Regions from separate parts of the Priestia sp. FSL W8-0001 genome, predicted to be linked through region 2. Evidence: riboswitches for the same ligand, from Rfam matches in the RefSeq annotation. Region 2 holds a riboswitch; the other holds the start of a gene.

Region 1 (8,591 bases), 1.1 Mb from region 2:
AACCCTTCACGCTTTTGATCAACATCCATAAACGCTGGCAAATATTCTGCGCACTTCGCTTCAAGATTCGCTAGCTTGTTTGTTTGACCATATGCTGACATAACATCGAAAAAACGATTTAACAAGCTGGTCATGTCAGACGATGTGTTAATGTTTGTTTCAAAAAGGCTTAGTATATCTGTATGTAGTTGTTTTAACTTCTCTACTCGGCGCAAGTTTTGACTGCGAGCTTCCAGAAAAGCTGGATAATCTGTTGAAAGCAGCGTTGTCACTAAAAATTCTCCGTTAGTCATATCATACTGCTTGCGCTCTGTTTTCACTACTTTATAAACCTCATGCAGCTCTTTAGAAACTTCCATCATAAACTCTTGTTCCGTCAGCTGATGAAGCTTGTCCTTTACGTTACGTAAATGGCGTGAGCGCAGCGGTTCTTTTTCGTTATATAAGCTCAGCCATTCTTGCAGCATCTCATAAGCTGCTTCATTCCATTTAATTGTGCTCATGTAGTTATTCACCCGTTAATTCAATATTTTCTACTATCACTATACAGGAATTTCACGAGATTTCCAGACAAAAATAGCTATACGATAACCCGCATAGCATTTCGACATTAATATTCGTAAGCTTTTAACTCTTCTTCAAATACCATTTGCATCGCGGTAAAATCATCTGGATGGGCCTTCATCGCATCATGTAGGTGGTTTAGCTCAAACTGCGAAGTAATCTCGTATTCTTTTAAATATTCATAGCTTTCAAGCTGTTCTTTAATCACGTACTGCTGCATCGTTTTGTTCTTAGGATATTTCTCTTCGGCAGCTTGATAAACCACATGCTCAACCTCTTTTTTATCTAATGACAAAATTGGATTCGTAAGCGTAGCTGAAAAAGCTGTTGGCGTATCATGACTGGTTGCCGTTTGACCTGCGAGCTTATCTTCAAGCTCAGACAGCTGCATTTTTACATGTTCAAGCTGCTTTAAAGCCTGATTTTTTTCTACGAGGACTTCTTTCTTTTCTTCTGTCAGTTCAGCAAGCTCTTCTTCTAGCAGTGAAATTTTTTGATAGCTCGTAATAATAAGTGCAGAACAAAATAAAAAGACAATCGTTAGCGCAAGCATCAGCGCAAGAAACCACCATTTTTTATAAAGAGGTATTGGAACTGTTGACATGTAAAATCCCTCCTTTATAGCTTGGCACACTCTTTTAATACCCATGTATATGCGTAAAGAAGGGATTTTATTTATTGATAGACGGCTAAAACGTTTTTAATATAAACTCTTTAAAGTTCTGCACGGCTGGTGAAATATATCTTCCTTCAACCCAAGCTAGACCGATAAGACGTTCACATTTTGAATAGCGAATAGGAATTTTCACGATATGACTTTGATCTACTCCTTTTAAATCTGGCAAAATTGATACGCCAAGACCCGCAGCAACAAGACCCGCAACCGTGTCAGCTTCTTCTCCTTCAAAAGTTACATGAGGATTCACGCCCACTTCATGTAGAAACTGTTCAACCGTGACGCGTAGGCTAAACCCTTTTTTCAAATGAATAAACGGTTCTTCTACTAGCTCTTCAATGGTTATTGCTTCTTTTGTGGCAAAAGCATGATTCGTCGGCACAATCGCAAATAACTCTTCTCTCCAAAGCTCTTTCCACGCTACGGGTTCTTTAATACCCATGGGAGAGATTAAGCAAATGTCTAACTCTCCTTTTTCCAGCTGATCTAGTAGAATATGCGTTGGACTCTGTCTAAGTGAAAAGTTGACCTTGGGATACTGTCTGCGAAATTCCACAAGCAAATCAGGTATGAGGTTGGTGCTCAGCGTATGTAAAAATCCTAGAGAAACCTGACCTTGGTCAGGGTCAAGTAAATGCTGAATCTCTTGCTTCCCTTTCTCAAATTCACTCATCATATTCGTAACGCTTTTTAGTAGAATTTCACCGTACTGATTTAAGCGAATCGATCTTCCCTGTCGTTCAAAGAGTGAAACACCGATTTCCTCTTCAAACCGAGCTAGCGACCTGCTTAAAGCGGGTTGCGTAATCGAAAGCTCCTTGGCTGCTTTTGTCATATGCTGTAAGCGTGCTAAAGTCTGGAAATACTCAAATTGCTGCCATTCCACCTCGTTTGACACCCCTTCCACTCATTACATAAATACATTAAAATCATGATAACTATGCATTATACATTATATATCAGAAGTGATAGGATATATAGGAGAGAAGTTCTTCTATAGCTATAGAATCGAAATTAATAATCAAAAGGATGGATAAAACATGTGTGGAGAATATGATCATGAACAAGTGATGATAGTATGAGCTATATTCAGCAGGGAACAAAAGCGTTTCGCAAAACGAGCTTTGCATTTTTTGCAGCGGGCTTCAATACTTTTGCCATTCTTTATTGCACTCAGCCATTAATGGTAACGTTCACAAACGAATTTGATATTTCACCGACTATCGCAAGCTTGTCGCTATCCATCACAACTATTACCCTCGCCATCAGTATGCTTGTCTTTGGTTCTCTTTCTGAAGTATGGGGCCGAAAATCTGTGATGGTTTATTCAATGTTTGCTGCTTCTGCGCTTTGCATTTTAACAGCTTTTAGTCCTAATTTTTATGTGTTACTAGTATTTCGTGCACTCGTTGGAATTGCTTTAGCAGGCTTACCGGCCGTTGCAATGGCTTATCTTGGCGAAGAGATTGAAAGAAAAAGCTTAGGTGCAGCCATGGGCTTATACATTAGCGGAAACGCCATTGGAGCCGTAGCGGGGCGTGTCATTTCAGGAGTTGTCAACGACACAGCAGGCTGGCATTTCTCCATTGGATTAATTGGCATTATTAGCTTAATTGCTACGGTTCTTTTTTGGCGCAGCCTCCCTCATTCTACACACTTTACACCGCGTAGCCTCAATGTCGTCAGCTTAGGAAAGTCACTAGTTGACCATTTAAAAGACCCTGGATTACTCTTTTTATTTTGCATTGGCTTTTTACTATTAGGAAGCAATGTTGCTTTGTTCAATTACATTGGCTACGTGCTAACCGCTAAGCCTTACGGACTCAGCGAATCCGTTATCAGCTGGATTTTTATTATCATGATGATTGGAACATTCAGTTCAATTTGGAACGGAAAGCTCATTGATCACCACGGTAAACAGCCAATTCTGCTGATTAATCTACTCGTTGCGTTTGCAGGTGTCTGCCTTACTTTAGAGAGCCACTTACTATTAAAAATTATCGGTATCGGCCTCTTTACTTTTGGCTTTTTCGGCGCTCATTCCATCGCTAGCAGCTGGGTAGGACAGCGAGCCCTGCGCAACAAAGCACAAGCCTCATCTCTATATTTATTTTTATACTATACGGGGTCAAGCGTTGGCGGGACCTTAGGCGGAATATTCTGGTCCCACTACGGCTGGCACGGCGTCATCGGAATGATTGGCGGATTTATACTAACTGCCGGAATATTAACCGCTTGCTTATCAAAAGTAAACGTCAAATCGTCTGTTCTTGTAAAAGCAAATGAAAGCTATTAGAGAAGGTGCTATAAACAGTAAAAAGCTCTGTCATAGTGATTCACAGAGCTTTTTCCGTTTGCTATAGTTTCATATCAAAAATTTAAATTTCTTTGAGAAAGCTTAGTACTTTGTAAAGTGACTACCTTCTTTTCCGCTTCACACCTCAGATAATAAAAGTATCGAACGATTTCATAATCACTTTTTATGCAATAAAGCAGCAGATTTTTCCTCTTTACTCAAACCACTTATCACCGTCGGAAATCCACTTGTTTTGATGCAAATCCAAGCAAAGGTCGTGGTCGTGGAAGCTAAAGTAACTTGGAAGCTTAATAGAAGAACCACCCGCTTCTAACCAACAGCTATAAAACCAGCTTGCAATAGCCTTATGTTCTGCTTCTTCAACCTTTTCGTTCTCCTCATAAAACTCCCAAAATGCGTCTTCTTCCTCTTCCGATAGATAATTGTAGTTTACTTCTTCACTAATCGTAAAGCTTCCAGCAAACTCATCGCTTCTGCACTCTTCTCCAAACACTTCATTTGCATCACGGTCCATCGAAAACATCGTAATGGACAAATCCAATACCTGTGGAAAAGCAGTAAAATCGAGCAGATCGATTTCTGAATGGAAGGTAAATTGAGTCACCTTCCTTAGCTCATTCACAACTGACTGTGAATACTTTTCAAGCTCACGCTGGATGTGAGAAGCGTGCTGTTCACTTGTATACATAGAGAAACACCTACTTTTTCATTATATTGAATATTCTACCATATAATTTCGGGAAATATAGCATGATTTGTCGAATTAACATAAGGTATATTTACCTATTTTTATGATAGAATCTAGAAAAAGTATTCTTTATATAGGTATTTAATCTTCATTTTTGTTCTTGAAAGAAAACAAACTTTTATTTTTCAGCCAAAGGCAAACTAATCGAAAGGTTAGGACGCAAAACCTCAGATCTAACGCTTAATAGCTATGATGGCTGGGTTTCCTGATACCGTTGGAGGGGTATTAACGATGAACAGCGAAAGCATGCGTACAGGAAGTATTGGCGCTTAGTACATGAAGCCTCGAATTGTAGCTTTTATTCCAGCTCACAATGAAGAAAAGTCAATCCGAGATTGTTTGGAAGGATTAGGAGATCAACTTTTACCTAATCGAGTAGACTTGGATGTATTTGTAATTGCTGATAACTGCACCGACCGCACAAAAGAACGTGCAGAACAAGCTGCTAAAGACTTTAATTTAAACGTTAAAGTTCTTATTACGGAAAATAATAAACAGCGCAAAGTTGGTGCACTGAACACAGCTTGGAAACGTATTTACGGTGATACGCTTGACTTGTATTCTAAAACTCTCACAACTTATCAACAGCTGTATAAAGAATCCATTAAAGCGATATTAGGGATGGATGCAGACAGTCGTCTGGCTCCGCAAGCCCTTATTAACCTCTGGGAAGATTTGATGACATCTCGAAATATTGGTGGTGTAATGGCAAAATATACGATGCGCATGCTGAAAAAGAAAAGCCAGCTGTCTAAAGACGATGTTCAATATGAGCAAAAGTTAGCAAGTGGTGAATACGGTGGCCCACTTACTCGTTGGTGGACCCATCAACAAAAGCAGGACATGGCTAGCTGACTTTTAGATTTGCAGTATCATGGTGGAAGTACGTACGTATTGGGAGGACAAGCAACATTATTTCGACCTGAAGCTTTACAAACAGTTGTTGAACAAAATAACCTCGATGGTCCTTGGCAAAATGATAGTGATGTTGAAGATATGCTGTTAACTTGGCAGCTTCAAAAAGCAAATTGGAAAACGTTAATTAGCCCTTCTGCCAGATGCTTTGTTGACTCCATGCGCTCCTACCATACGTTTCGTGAACAGCGAAACAAATGGAAGTCAGGAACCGTTGATTTGCTTACTAATTCTAACTTAGGTGTTAAAACACGACATAAAGGTAAGCTATGGCGCTCACAGCTAAAAACGCTTAGTGATTTGCTCATTCGCCTTTTATTTGTACTTTTGCTGGCGGTAGCGCTGGCAACAGACCAATTTTATTGGACTTGGATATGGGCTATTCTATTGGTCTAGCTTCTATTTTAAATGTTATTTTAGCTCTGAAAACCCCAATGCATCGACCCATTGACGTTATTTTATCTGGCTTATTAATCAGCCCTGAAATTTATCTTTGGGTCAATCTCGTTACCTTTAATCAAGTATGGATAGAACGCCTTACAGCAACTAAAAAAGACGGCTGGGCAAACCAGTATGCTGCTGAAAACGGGAAAACGAAAAGTAAGTTAACACAAGGCTTACTAAGTTTATGCCTATTTATAGCATTTGTTGTAATGTTATGTATCTATTTTAGAGATTTTCTTACATCAACACCTGTACAACAATCAATCTATCCATATTTAATGAATGGATGGATTTTATTAACCTACCTAACTATTTATCAATCCCTTTATATGATTTATCAAATTTGGACGCTTAGAAAGCGAATTGAAGCATAAGTACTCGTGAAACATCATTATGGTAAAAAGCCCAGTTTATTGTTACTGGGCTTTTTTGTAATTTACATATCATTCTACTCTTGGCAAGCTACGGACCAATTGAATGCCAAAAATGTTTTCTCTGCTAGCGGCTCTTTATCATCTTGGATACACATATTTTTTGCATGTATAAATGATTGAAAATTTAAAGTAACTGCTATTACGAAAACTCCAAAAATCATGATGGCTACTGTATAGAATTTTTTACTTTTGCGCACATGGACTCCTCACTTTTCATGCATATTTAACTTGAACTGGTGCCAAGTAGTACTTTATACTCCTCTTCTGAAAACACTTCAATGGAATGTCTTCTTAACAGAGCTGTTGTCACTCCCATTCCTACAACTTGTGTCCCTTGAAACGCGCCGTTGTAGATCATCGAACTTCCACATGAAGGGCTGCTTTCTTTTAAAACCACGACAGTTGCGTTTAGCTCTTTTACTATTTTAAGTGTTTGGTAAGCTCCTTTTATGTATAAACTTGTCACGTCCCTACCCGACTTTTCAATTACGCTCGCCGTTCCGTCTAACACATCTTCACCGCTTCCTCCAACAATTTCAGCTGGTTCGCGCGGCGTGGTAAAACCTCCTAAAAGCTCTGGACAGACAGGAACGGCTTTTTTCGCGTGAATCAACGATTGTATGACTGACTGTTCACAAGACGTACCGTTATACCGCACCGGCATTCCTGCTAGGCATGAGCTGACTAAAATCATCTGTCTTCCTCCAATTCTTTCAATCTCGTTCTAGAGTTTGTTCTTTTTTCTATTCAGCTTAAAATCTTTTATTCCTTACGTCACTTTAATCCCCGCTCCGCAAAGTGGAATAACGACTTTCTCTGTTGATTCACAAGCATATCGCAAATACCCAGCATAATTCGCAGCTGTCGTTGGCTCAACGTAAAATCCTTTTTCAGCAAGCATTGTTCTTGCTTTTTGAATATCTTCTTCACTCACACGAATAACATCTCCACCTGTATCACGAATAGCTGATAAAATTTGCTTAGAGCGAGCCGGAGCCGCAATGGCGATTCCTTCTGCTAAAGTAGGTTGTCCTGAAATCGGCATGGCTTCTTTTTCTCCTCTTTTAAATGCTTGTTGAATTGGAGAACAGTTTTTGGCTTGTACAGCTACAATTTTAGGAACTTTTTTGATTAATCCGTTCTCTTTTAGCTCTTTAAATCCATAGTATGCACCTAAAAGCAGCGTTCCGTTTCCAACAGGCACAATGAGTGTATCAGGTGCTCCGTTCAGCTGCTCCCAAATTTCGTACGCATACGTTTTAGTACCTTCATAGAAATAGGGATTATATACATGGCTTGCGTAGAACTTCTCTTCATTATGAACTGCTTGCTGAGCAGCGGCTGCAACGTCTTCCCTTGTTCCGTTCACTTCTCGTACGCGCGCTTCGTGAGCTTTTATTTGCGCCACCTTTTTTGGAGACGTACCGCTTGAAAGAAAAATGTCACAGGCAATGCCGGCTCTTTTGGCATAGGCTGCAATCGCTGTGCCAGCATTTCCGCTGCTATCCGCAATGACACTTTCTACCTTTAACTCTTTTGCTTTTGCAATCAATACGGCTGCTCCGCGATCTTTAAAAGAGAGTGTAGGCATCATGTAATCAACTTTGACATACGTATTGGGGGCATTTGGTTCTAAGGAGATAAGCGGCGTGTTGCCTTCTCCCATTGTTACTCGCTTCCAGCTGTCTGCTTCTTTTGAAAAAGGCAGTGCATCAACATAGCGCCACATCGTTGGCAGGTGGTGATGAATGTTTTCACTTTGGAAAGCTACCTTTTCCTTTAACAAATCCAATACTCCTCCACATTTGCACTTCCACAGCATGTCTTTCACAGGGTACGTTTGATGACACTCGCTGCATATATATGCTTCATTCATGTAAACCTCTCCCTTCGTTTAACTACCTATATTATACAATAGTAGAAAAATTCTTCGTTTGTTGTAAAATTTTTCTTACCACGCTAGTATATAGTAGTATAGGCGAAAAAAGGAGAGATTTTATGAGACAAAACCTTGTAAAGCTTGGTTATTTACTGGGCATTTCGTTAGTGTTGGCAGGAATACTGTATTTCTTTGCATCAAACTGGCAAGGGTTTGACCGCTATACAAAAATCGCCTTAAGCATGGCAATGATGCTTTTATTTTACGGAAGTGGATTTGTTAGCAGAATGCTGTTACCTCACCAAGCATTTCTTAGTCACTGGCTGCTCGTTGCAAGCTCCATTTCATTTGGTTTAAGCACTGCGCTCGTCGGGCAAATCTATAACTCTCATGCAGACGGGTATTGGTTATTTTTCATTTGGCTCTTACCAGCCGTTTTATTTAGTGTATTTACAAAATATCAGCCGTTTTATGTTCTTTCGTTTATCTTACTTCAGCTCACCATGTACTTTTATATTTCACCAACTGCCGTTTTCCACCGAACAGAAAATGAAGAAATTTTTCTTTACCTTACAATGGCGTTTATCAACGCTCTTATCTTTCTATTCGTAAAA
Region 2 (8,591 bases):
TTCGGTTTACTACCATTCTAAAAACAAAGTTTGGAAAGAGTACTAGAGTGATGCTGAGCTATGTTCCTATTCTTATTGAGGGACAGCTACAGGCAGTGTATGCCATCTGTAAAAAGAAGTCGGAAGAACAGCTGAATGTAATGACGCTTCAAACCCAATTGAATATGGAGCAAAAGCTAGCGAATATTGGAAGTTGGTATTATGACGTATTGGAAAATGAATCGTACTGGTCCCGACAGATGTACGTCATTTTTGGTATGGAAGAAACATCAGATTTTATTCCTTCATACGATGAAGTGCTGACGTTTGTGCACCCTGGTGATCGGCAGCGAGTGAATCAAACTATAAAGCGTGCCATTGAAAAGGGAGATAGCTACAGTATTAAATATCGTTTAGTTCAGCCCAGCGGTCATTCACGCATCGTATTTGAACAAGCAGATCCTGTTATAGATGAGAAAAATCAAGTTGTGCAGCTTCTTGGCGTCGTATTTGATGTAACTGAAATACATCAAATAAAAAAGCAGCTTAAGCAAGTTGAGCGTCAGTTTTCCATGGTTTATAACAGCTTAGATGTTGGGATATGGTCAGCGGATGTTCGCACAAACAAAGTGACGTTTTGTTCCGACGGAGTGGCAAATATCTATGAGGAAGCGGCAATGAAATTTATTCAAAGTCGCTCATTGTGGAAAGAGTGTGTTCATCCAGATGACCTTGAAAAAGTAGAGGCAGAACAAGTAAAGCTGATGGGCGGTGAGCCAATTTGTCACTATTATCGCATCGTGACAAAGAAAGGAATTACTAAATGGCTAAAAGATCAAGTGATTCCAGTTTTAGATGATTCAGGAAACGTCATTCGTCTCGACGGAATTGTAGAAGACGTTACGGAGCAAAAGCGCTATACGGATGAAATTGAATATCTAGCAAATTACGATTATCTAACGAATTTGCCAAACCGCCGTAAGTTTGAACGAGATTTAACTAATGCAATTGCACGCGTTAAAAAGAATCATTCGTTCATTGCTGTTTTTTATCTCGGCCTTGACCGTTTTAAATATTTAAACGATACTTTAGGTCATGATATCGGTGATCTCATGCTGCAAAAGTTAGCGCATCGTCTGGAGAAAACGGTACAAGGTAAAGGGTCTTTATCACGAGTGGGCGGCGATGAATTTGCGATATTTTTTGAGTCATTAGACCGTTTAGAAGAATGTACGCAAATTGCCAAATCGCTTTTTGAACAAGTAGAAAGAGAAGTTGAAATTGATGAATTTCATCTTCACACAACCACCAGCATGGGGATTACAATTTATCCGCATGACGGAAAAGACGCAAAAACGCTGTTGAAAAATGCAAGTCTTGCTTTATATCGAGCAAAAGAGCTTGGAAAAAATGACTGGCAGCTTTATTCACCTCATATGGATAGCCGAACGTACAAAAGTTTTCATTTAGAAAAAGGGCTGCGAAATGCCATTGAACAAAATGAGTTTTTTCTTCATTATCAGCCGAAGATCAATACGCAAACGAGAGAGCTTGATAGCTTTGAAGCGTTAATTCGCTGGGATCATCCTGAATGGGGATTTGTATCACCAGGAGAATTTATTCCTCTAGCAGAAGAGTCTAATTTAATTGTGAAAATTGGAGATTGGGTACTAGAGAGAGTATGTCAACAGCTGCAAGAGTGGAAGCAGTTAGGATTAACAGTCGTTCCTGTGTCGGTTAATTTATCGTCAAAACGCTTATTAAAACCTAACTTTGTTGAATTTGTCATGGAGCTTTTAGAACGCTATGACATCGATCCATCGCTTATTGAACTTGAGATTACGGAAAACTCCATCATTCATCATGAAGAGCAAGTAAAAAAGATGATGACCGTTTTAAAAAAGCAGGGCGTGACGTTCGCTTTAGATGATTTTGGAACAGGGTTTAGTTCGCTGTCTCACTTGCAAAAGCTTGATTTTGACGTGTTGAAAATCGATAAAACGTTTATTCAGTCCGTTGTTGAAAACGAAAAACATCAAACCATTACAAAGAGCCTTCTTTACTTAGCACGGGGGCTGAATATGAAGGTGATTGCTGAAGGTGTGGAAACGCGTGCGCAGCTTTCGTTCTTAGAGGAGAATGACTGTCCGTTTATTCAAGGCTATATTTTTAGCAAGCCCGTGTGTATTGAGCAGGCTATTATCTATTTAAAGGCGAAATATTTGGAACCTGTTGTATAAATAAAAACACTTGGATCATCCAAGTGTTTTTTTGTTAGCTTTCTGAAAAGCCAGTTGCGATAACGGTTACCATTACTTTATCTTGAAGATCTTCATTAATAACAGAACCGAAAATCATGTTCAATTCTTGGTCAGAAGCAGACGTTACGATATCTGCAGCTTCCTGTACTTCAAATAAACTGAGGTTAGAGCCGCTTGTAATATTCATTAGAATTCCTTGTGCACCGTCAATTGAACGATCTAACAGTGGACTAGAAATTGCTTTTTTCGCCGCTTCAGCAGCGCGTTCAGGACCGCTTGCAATCCCAATTCCCATCAGCGCGTAGCCTTGGTCTGACATAATGGTTTTTACATCAGCAAAATCAAGGTTAATGAAGCCTGGGATAGAAATCAAGTCGGAAATCCCTTGAATCCCTTGACGCAGTACGTTATCAGCTTCGCGGAAAGCATCCAGCATTGTCGTGCGCTTATCACCAATTTCTAATAAGCGGTCATTTGGAATGACAATTAGCGTATCAACTGCGTTCATCATTTCGTCAACACCGCCTGTTGCTTGACGAGTACGTTTTGTTCCTTCAAAACGAAACGGCTTTGTTACGACACCAATTGTTAGCGCACCGAGCTCACGAGCCATCTCCGCAACAACAGGTGCAGCACCTGTCCCTGTTCCGCCGCCCATCCCTGCTGTTACAAACACCATGTCCGCACCTTGAAGGGCGTCTTGAATTTCCTCTTTGCTCTCTTCAGCAGCAGCGCGTCCGACTTCGGGGTTTGCACCCGCACCCAGTCCACGCGTTAAGGCAGCACCAATTTGCATGCGTTTTTCTGCTTTTGATAGATTAAGAGCCTGAGCGTCGGTGTTTACAGCCATAAATTCAACGCCTTGCACGCCGTGTTCAATCATGCGGTTAACGGTATTGTTTCCACCGCCTCCCACACCAACTACTTTAATTTTCACTAGTGGAGATCCTGTATCAAAATCAATCATATGTTCAGCCTACTTTCTCTCATTCGATTGTTCAAAAAAGGTAAGTGATTGTTTAAATAATCATCATCTTTATCGCCGTTGACATAATGATGTTAAATTCACTGTTTTATCGCCATTGTACCATTAATTAAGGTTATCTGTCTGTATTTGACGAAAAACGTTATCAAATCGCAAAAAAGATGACCAAAGAACTCGATTTTGGTCATCTTTTGAACGTATCAACGTACTGTTTTGCTTGAAGTAAGCCCCACCCTGTATCTTGTCGAACGGCTTTTATAACTTCTACATTTGTATACCCTTTTTCAAGCATGGCTGAGACTTTTATTGCGAGCGCTTCTTGTTGGTTTTCCGTAAGCGGTGTTGTTTTAATCTGCTTTTCAAGCGCCCGTATTTTTGAATGTAGTGTAAAAATGTAGACGACTAGGGCAGCGATTATGATAAACGATGCTATATTCAATGTTTCTTCACAATCCTTTCTAGTTTTTACCTATTACTAGTATACAAGAAAAGCAAGCACGAAAAAACCTTCAGGTAGTCTATACCTGAAGGTTTACGGTGCCTTATTTCAGCTTGAGGACTGTTTATGTAGTTTCGTTCTGAAGTAAAAAATGCTGTATTTCTTCAATGGTGAGACCGAGATCTTTTGCGTGCTGCATGAGTGAAATCCATTCTTGTACATCTTCTTCTGCTTTTACTGTTATTTGATTTGTCATTACTTTAATATCCCCCTCGACCCATCCCAGGGAGCTCAGCCATCATAGTGCCGTTGCACCTTAGATCTGTAGCTTTGCGTCGCTTTCTTTCGAAAGATTTGCCTTTTTCTGAAGAGAATTATTTTTAGTAGTATTAAAAGTATATGCTAAACAAAATGAAAAAGATGTCGAAAGGTGTTGTTTATCTTTAAAAAATTGAAAAAATTATCGGATTTATATGAATATATACTTATTAAATGTGAAGTAATTGGGTTTTATGGAGGATAAATAGGCTAGATGAACGAAAATATATAGTCTAAGAGAAACGCGCTGCTATATAATAATGTAGCGTACGCTAACCTTAATGAAAATGGAGTCGTGGCTCATGCATAGTGAACTACTCAAATATGTAGTGATTGTTGGAAGTTCGGGTGTCCTTAGTTTAGCTTTAAGTTTATACGGTGCGTTTAAAATTCGAGACAGTCCTCGGGTTAAGCACTATGTCATATTAACCTTTCTGTCATCTGTTTTTGCTTTTGGATACATGTTTGAAATGATGAGTACATCGATTGAAGAAGTTAAGTTTTGGCTAAGCGTAGAGTATCTTCCTCTGCCATTTATCCCAGCATTCATCGTATTAATGTGCTTTAACTACGTTGGGAAAAAGATTTATCCAGCTTTTTATTATCTTCTATTTAGGGGTACCACCACATACCCATCAAGCTAACGACAGAAACGATTAAAAATGTAATGATCCTTGTCCTAACATCGGTGAGTATCAGAAAAATCGGCATGACAAAGAAGCCTATGAAACCATCATTTTTTCGTTAGGCAACTTGTTGTTGTTTTACTGCTGTCTCATACACAATACCAAGAATGTCAAAAACGGTTTTTTTCTGATACCGATGACACTTACGCCCATTCTTTTTCAACAGGTGATACAGTCGTTGGAGAATCGTTACGAGTTCAGTCAGATCACCTGCCATTGCTGGAAATAGTAACGGAAAATAGTCCTTAATCATATAAATTGATTTGTATTCACTCAGCTCTTGTTTTCTCTTTTTCAACAGGATCTGCCGCATTTGAAACATGGTGGAAGAACAGAGAAGAATCCCGATGAGTTGCCCATATAAATGGCACTCTAGCCGTTCCTTTTTGATGGTTTTACATTCATCTATTTCGAAGAAGGACTTCCATGTTTTAAATAAAATTTCAATCTGCCAACGTAACGAATACAATGAATGCACATCGTTTGTCGGTACTTCTTTTGGTGGTGTGTTCGTAATATAAACGTTCATTCCCATCAGCTGTTTACTTTTATCCTTCATGACAATGCCTTTCTTTTTCTCACGTACAGCTTGGTTGTTTAAACGGGTTTTAGTTTGTTCGTTCGTTAGTCGGTGAATGATGACACGTGTCGGTAATTTTTGAATTTGACCAACATAAGCTTCTGAAAGTTCAATGGTCTCACCCGGTTCCAGTTCGTTCAAGATGTGTGCCATATTAAGCTGAATATATTCGCTCTGCTTTTTCAGTGTGCCGTTTTTGAAGTATTCTGGTTCAGGGTTTTTTACATAAATACGGGTATTTAGCTTTAATCGAGAGAGATAAAAGGCGCCTAATTCATGAATCGTTTGTAAATCTCGTAAATCAAAATAACCTAAATCACGTAAACAGAAATCGCCTGCTTTCACACTTTCAAGACAAGTTGTGCCATACGTTTTATCATTATCTTTTCCCGGTCCTAGCTGTACGTGTAAAAATTGCCCACTCAATAAGTCATATTCAAGCTGAATCTTTACACCTGCCGTATTACTGCTTCCTCCAGACCCTTGATAATCACTTACGAAGGCATCGGGTAGCTGAAACACTGTGGCATCTAAAATCCGAATACGGTTAAAAATCAAGAAGAGCGTTGACGATAGCGATTGTGTTGCACAAAGTTTCTGTGTGAGAAGTAAAGCAAACACCTCACGAAGAAACTGGACGGCTGCTGGATTAAACCGTTGATTCAATCCTTCCTGACTCATCAGGACACCTGTTGAAGCTTCTAGTCGACTACACAGTTGTGCAAGCGATGTGCGAGCGACTTCCTGGCTAAGCCACACGCAAAGAGCCATCAGTTCATTTGCTTGATACTTACTCGATCGTTTCACAAATCCCACTTTCTTAGCGATTTCTTGTAAGGCAATGGGAGACAAAGAGCGTTGTAATTCTTGTGCAAATAGGTGTAATTCTTCGGAAAACTGAACATCCATAAAAAAACGCCATCCTTTTCGAGTAGTTTACTAAAAAGAATAACGTTTTTTTCGTTTTGGGGAAAATCCATTGCGTTAGCTTGATGGGTATGGGGTACCACCACATACCCATCAAGCTAACGACAGAAACGATTAAAAATGTAATGATCCTTGTCCTAACATCGGTGAGTATCAGAAAAATCGGCATGACAAAGAAGCCTATGAAACCATCATTTTTTCGTTAGGCAACTTGTTGTTGTTTTACTGCTGTCTCATACACAATACCAAGAATGTCAAAAACGGTTTTTTTCTGATACCGATGACACTTACGCCCATTCTTTTTCAACAGGTGATACAGTCGTTGGAGAATCGTTACGAGTTCAGTCAGATCACCTGCCATTGCTGGAAATAGTAACGGAAAATAGTCCTTAATCATATAAATTGATTTGTATTCACTCAGCTCTTGTTTTCTCTTTTTCAACAGGATCTGCCGCATTTGAAACATGGTGGAAGAACAGAGAAGAATCCCGATGAGTTGCCCATATAAATGGCACTCTAGCCGTTCCTTTTTGATGGTTTTACATTCATCTATTTCGAAGAAGGACTTCCATGTTTTAAATAAAATTTCAATCTGCCAACGTAACGAATACAATGAATGCACATCGTTTGTCGGTACTTCTTTTGGTGGTGTGTTCGTAATATAAACGTTCATTCCCATCAGCTGTTTACTTTTATCCTTCATGACAATGCCTTTCTTTTTCTCACGTACAGCTTGGTTGTTTAAACGGGTTTTAGTTTGTTCGTTCGTTAGTCGGTGAATGATGACACGTGTCGGTAATTTTTGAATTTGACCAACATAAGCTTCTGAAAGTTCAATGGTCTCACCCGGTTCCAGTTCGTTCAAGATGTGTGCCATATTAAGCTGAATATATTCGCTCTGCTTTTTCAGTGTGCCGTTTTTGAAGTATTCTGGTTCAGGGTTTTTTACATAAATACGGGTATTTAGCTTTAATCGAGAGAGATAAAAGGCGCCTAATTCATGAATCGTTTGTAAATCTCGTAAATCAAAATAACCTAAATCACGTAAACAGAAATCGCCTGCTTTCACACTTTCAAGACAAGTTGTGCCATACGTTTTATCATTATCTTTTCCCGGTCCTAGCTGTACGTGTAAAAATTGCCCACTCAATAAGTCATATTCAAGCTGAATCTTTACACCTGCCGTATTACTGCTTCCTCCAGACCCTTGATAATCACTTACGAAGGCATCGGGTAGCTGAAACACTGTGGCATCTAAAATCCGAATACGGTTAAAAATCAAGAAGAGCGTTGACGATAGCGATTGTGTTGCACAAAGTTTCTGTGTGAGAAGTAAAGCAAACACCTCACGAAGAAACTGGACGGCTGCTGGATTAAACCGTTGATTCAATCCTTCCTGACTCATCAGGACACCTGTTGAAGCTTCTAGTCGACTACACAGTTGTGCAAGCGATGTGCGAGCGACTTCCTGGCTAAGCCACACGCAAAGAGCCATCAGTTCATTTGCTTGATACTTACTCGATCGTTTCACAAATCCCACTTTCTTAGCGATTTCTTGTAAGGCAATGGGAGACAAAGAGCGTTGTAATTCTTGTGCAAATAGGTGTAATTCTTCGGAAAACTGAACATCCATAAAAAAACGCCATCCTTTTCGAGTAGTTTACTAAAAAGAATAACGTTTTTTTCGTTTTGGGGAAAATCCATTGCGTTAGCTTGATGGGTATGGGGTACCACCACATACCCATCAAGCTAACGACAGAAACGATTAAAAATGTAATGATCCTTGTCCTAACATCGGTGAGTATCAGAAAAATCGGCATGACAAAGAAGCCTATGAAACCATCATTTTTTCGTTAGGCAACTTGTTGTTGTTTTACTGCTGTCTCATACACAATACCAAGAATGTCAAAAACGGTTTTTTTCTGATACCGATGACACTTACGCCCATTCTTTTTCAACAGGTGATACAGTCGTTGGAGAATCGTTACGAGTTCAGTCAGATCACCTGCCATTGCTGGAAATAGTAACGGAAAATAGTCCTTAATCATATAAATTGATTTGTATTCACTCAGCTCTTGTTTTCTCTTTTTCAACAGGATCTGCCGCATTTGAAACATGGTGGAAGAACAGAGAAGAATCCCGATGAGTTGCCCATATAAATGGCACTCTAGCCGTTCCTTTTTGATGGTTTTACATTCATCTATTTCGAAGAAGGACTTCCATGTTTTAAATAAAATTTCAATCTGCCAACGTAACGAATACAATGAATGCACATCGTTTGTCGGTACTTCTTTTGGTGGTGTGTTCGTAATATAAACGTTCATTCCCATCAGCTGTTTACTTTTATCCTTCATGACAATGCCTTTCTTTTTCTCACGTACAGCTTGGTTGTTTAAACGGGTTTTAGTTTGTTCGT

The links. A riboswitch is a leader RNA that binds a small molecule or an ion and turns the genes downstream of it on or off. The one in region 2 is predicted to bind cyclic di-GMP.
Region 1: another riboswitch for cyclic di-GMP. It lies ahead of MKZ18_RS11375 (glycosyltransferase family 2 protein); the one in region 2 lies ahead of MKZ18_RS05445 (anti-repressor SinI family protein).

The regions. Positions count from the first base shown of each region.
Region 1 is NZ_JBBPAL010000001.1:2,134,825-2,143,415, forward strand. Features, by position in the region: gene MKZ18_RS11350 (TcaA NTF2-like domain-containing protein) at 1-503, opposite strand, end outside; gene MKZ18_RS11355 (hypothetical protein) at 611-1,168, opposite strand; gene MKZ18_RS11360 (LysR family transcriptional regulator) at 1,254-2,126, opposite strand; gene MKZ18_RS11365 (MFS transporter) at 2,319-3,536, shown strand; gene MKZ18_RS11370 (hypothetical protein) at 3,751-4,245, opposite strand; cyclic di-GMP riboswitch class I at 4,430-4,514, shown strand; gene MKZ18_RS11375 (glycosyltransferase family 2 protein) at 4,582-5,160, shown strand; gene MKZ18_RS11380 (glycosyltransferase) at 5,170-5,616, shown strand; gene MKZ18_RS11385 (hypothetical protein) at 5,595-6,038, shown strand; gene MKZ18_RS11390 (DUF523 domain-containing protein) at 6,322-6,792, opposite strand; gene thrC (threonine synthase) at 6,868-7,974, opposite strand; gene MKZ18_RS11400 (GDYXXLXY domain-containing protein) at 8,097-8,591, shown strand, end outside.
Region 2 is NZ_JBBPAL010000001.1:1,036,442-1,045,032, forward strand. Features, by position in the region: gene MKZ18_RS05430 (GGDEF domain-containing phosphodiesterase) at 1-2,219, shown strand, start outside; gene ftsZ (cell division protein FtsZ) at 2,254-3,207, opposite strand; gene MKZ18_RS05440 (hypothetical protein) at 3,410-3,664, opposite strand; gene MKZ18_RS05445 (anti-repressor SinI family protein) at 3,789-3,920, opposite strand; cyclic di-GMP riboswitch class I at 3,947-4,033, opposite strand; gene MKZ18_RS05450 (histidine kinase N-terminal 7TM domain-containing protein) at 4,285-4,626, shown strand; gene MKZ18_RS05455 (IS4 family transposase) at 4,727-6,157, opposite strand; gene MKZ18_RS05460 (IS4 family transposase) at 6,378-7,808, opposite strand; gene MKZ18_RS05465 (IS4 family transposase) at 8,029-8,591, opposite strand, start outside.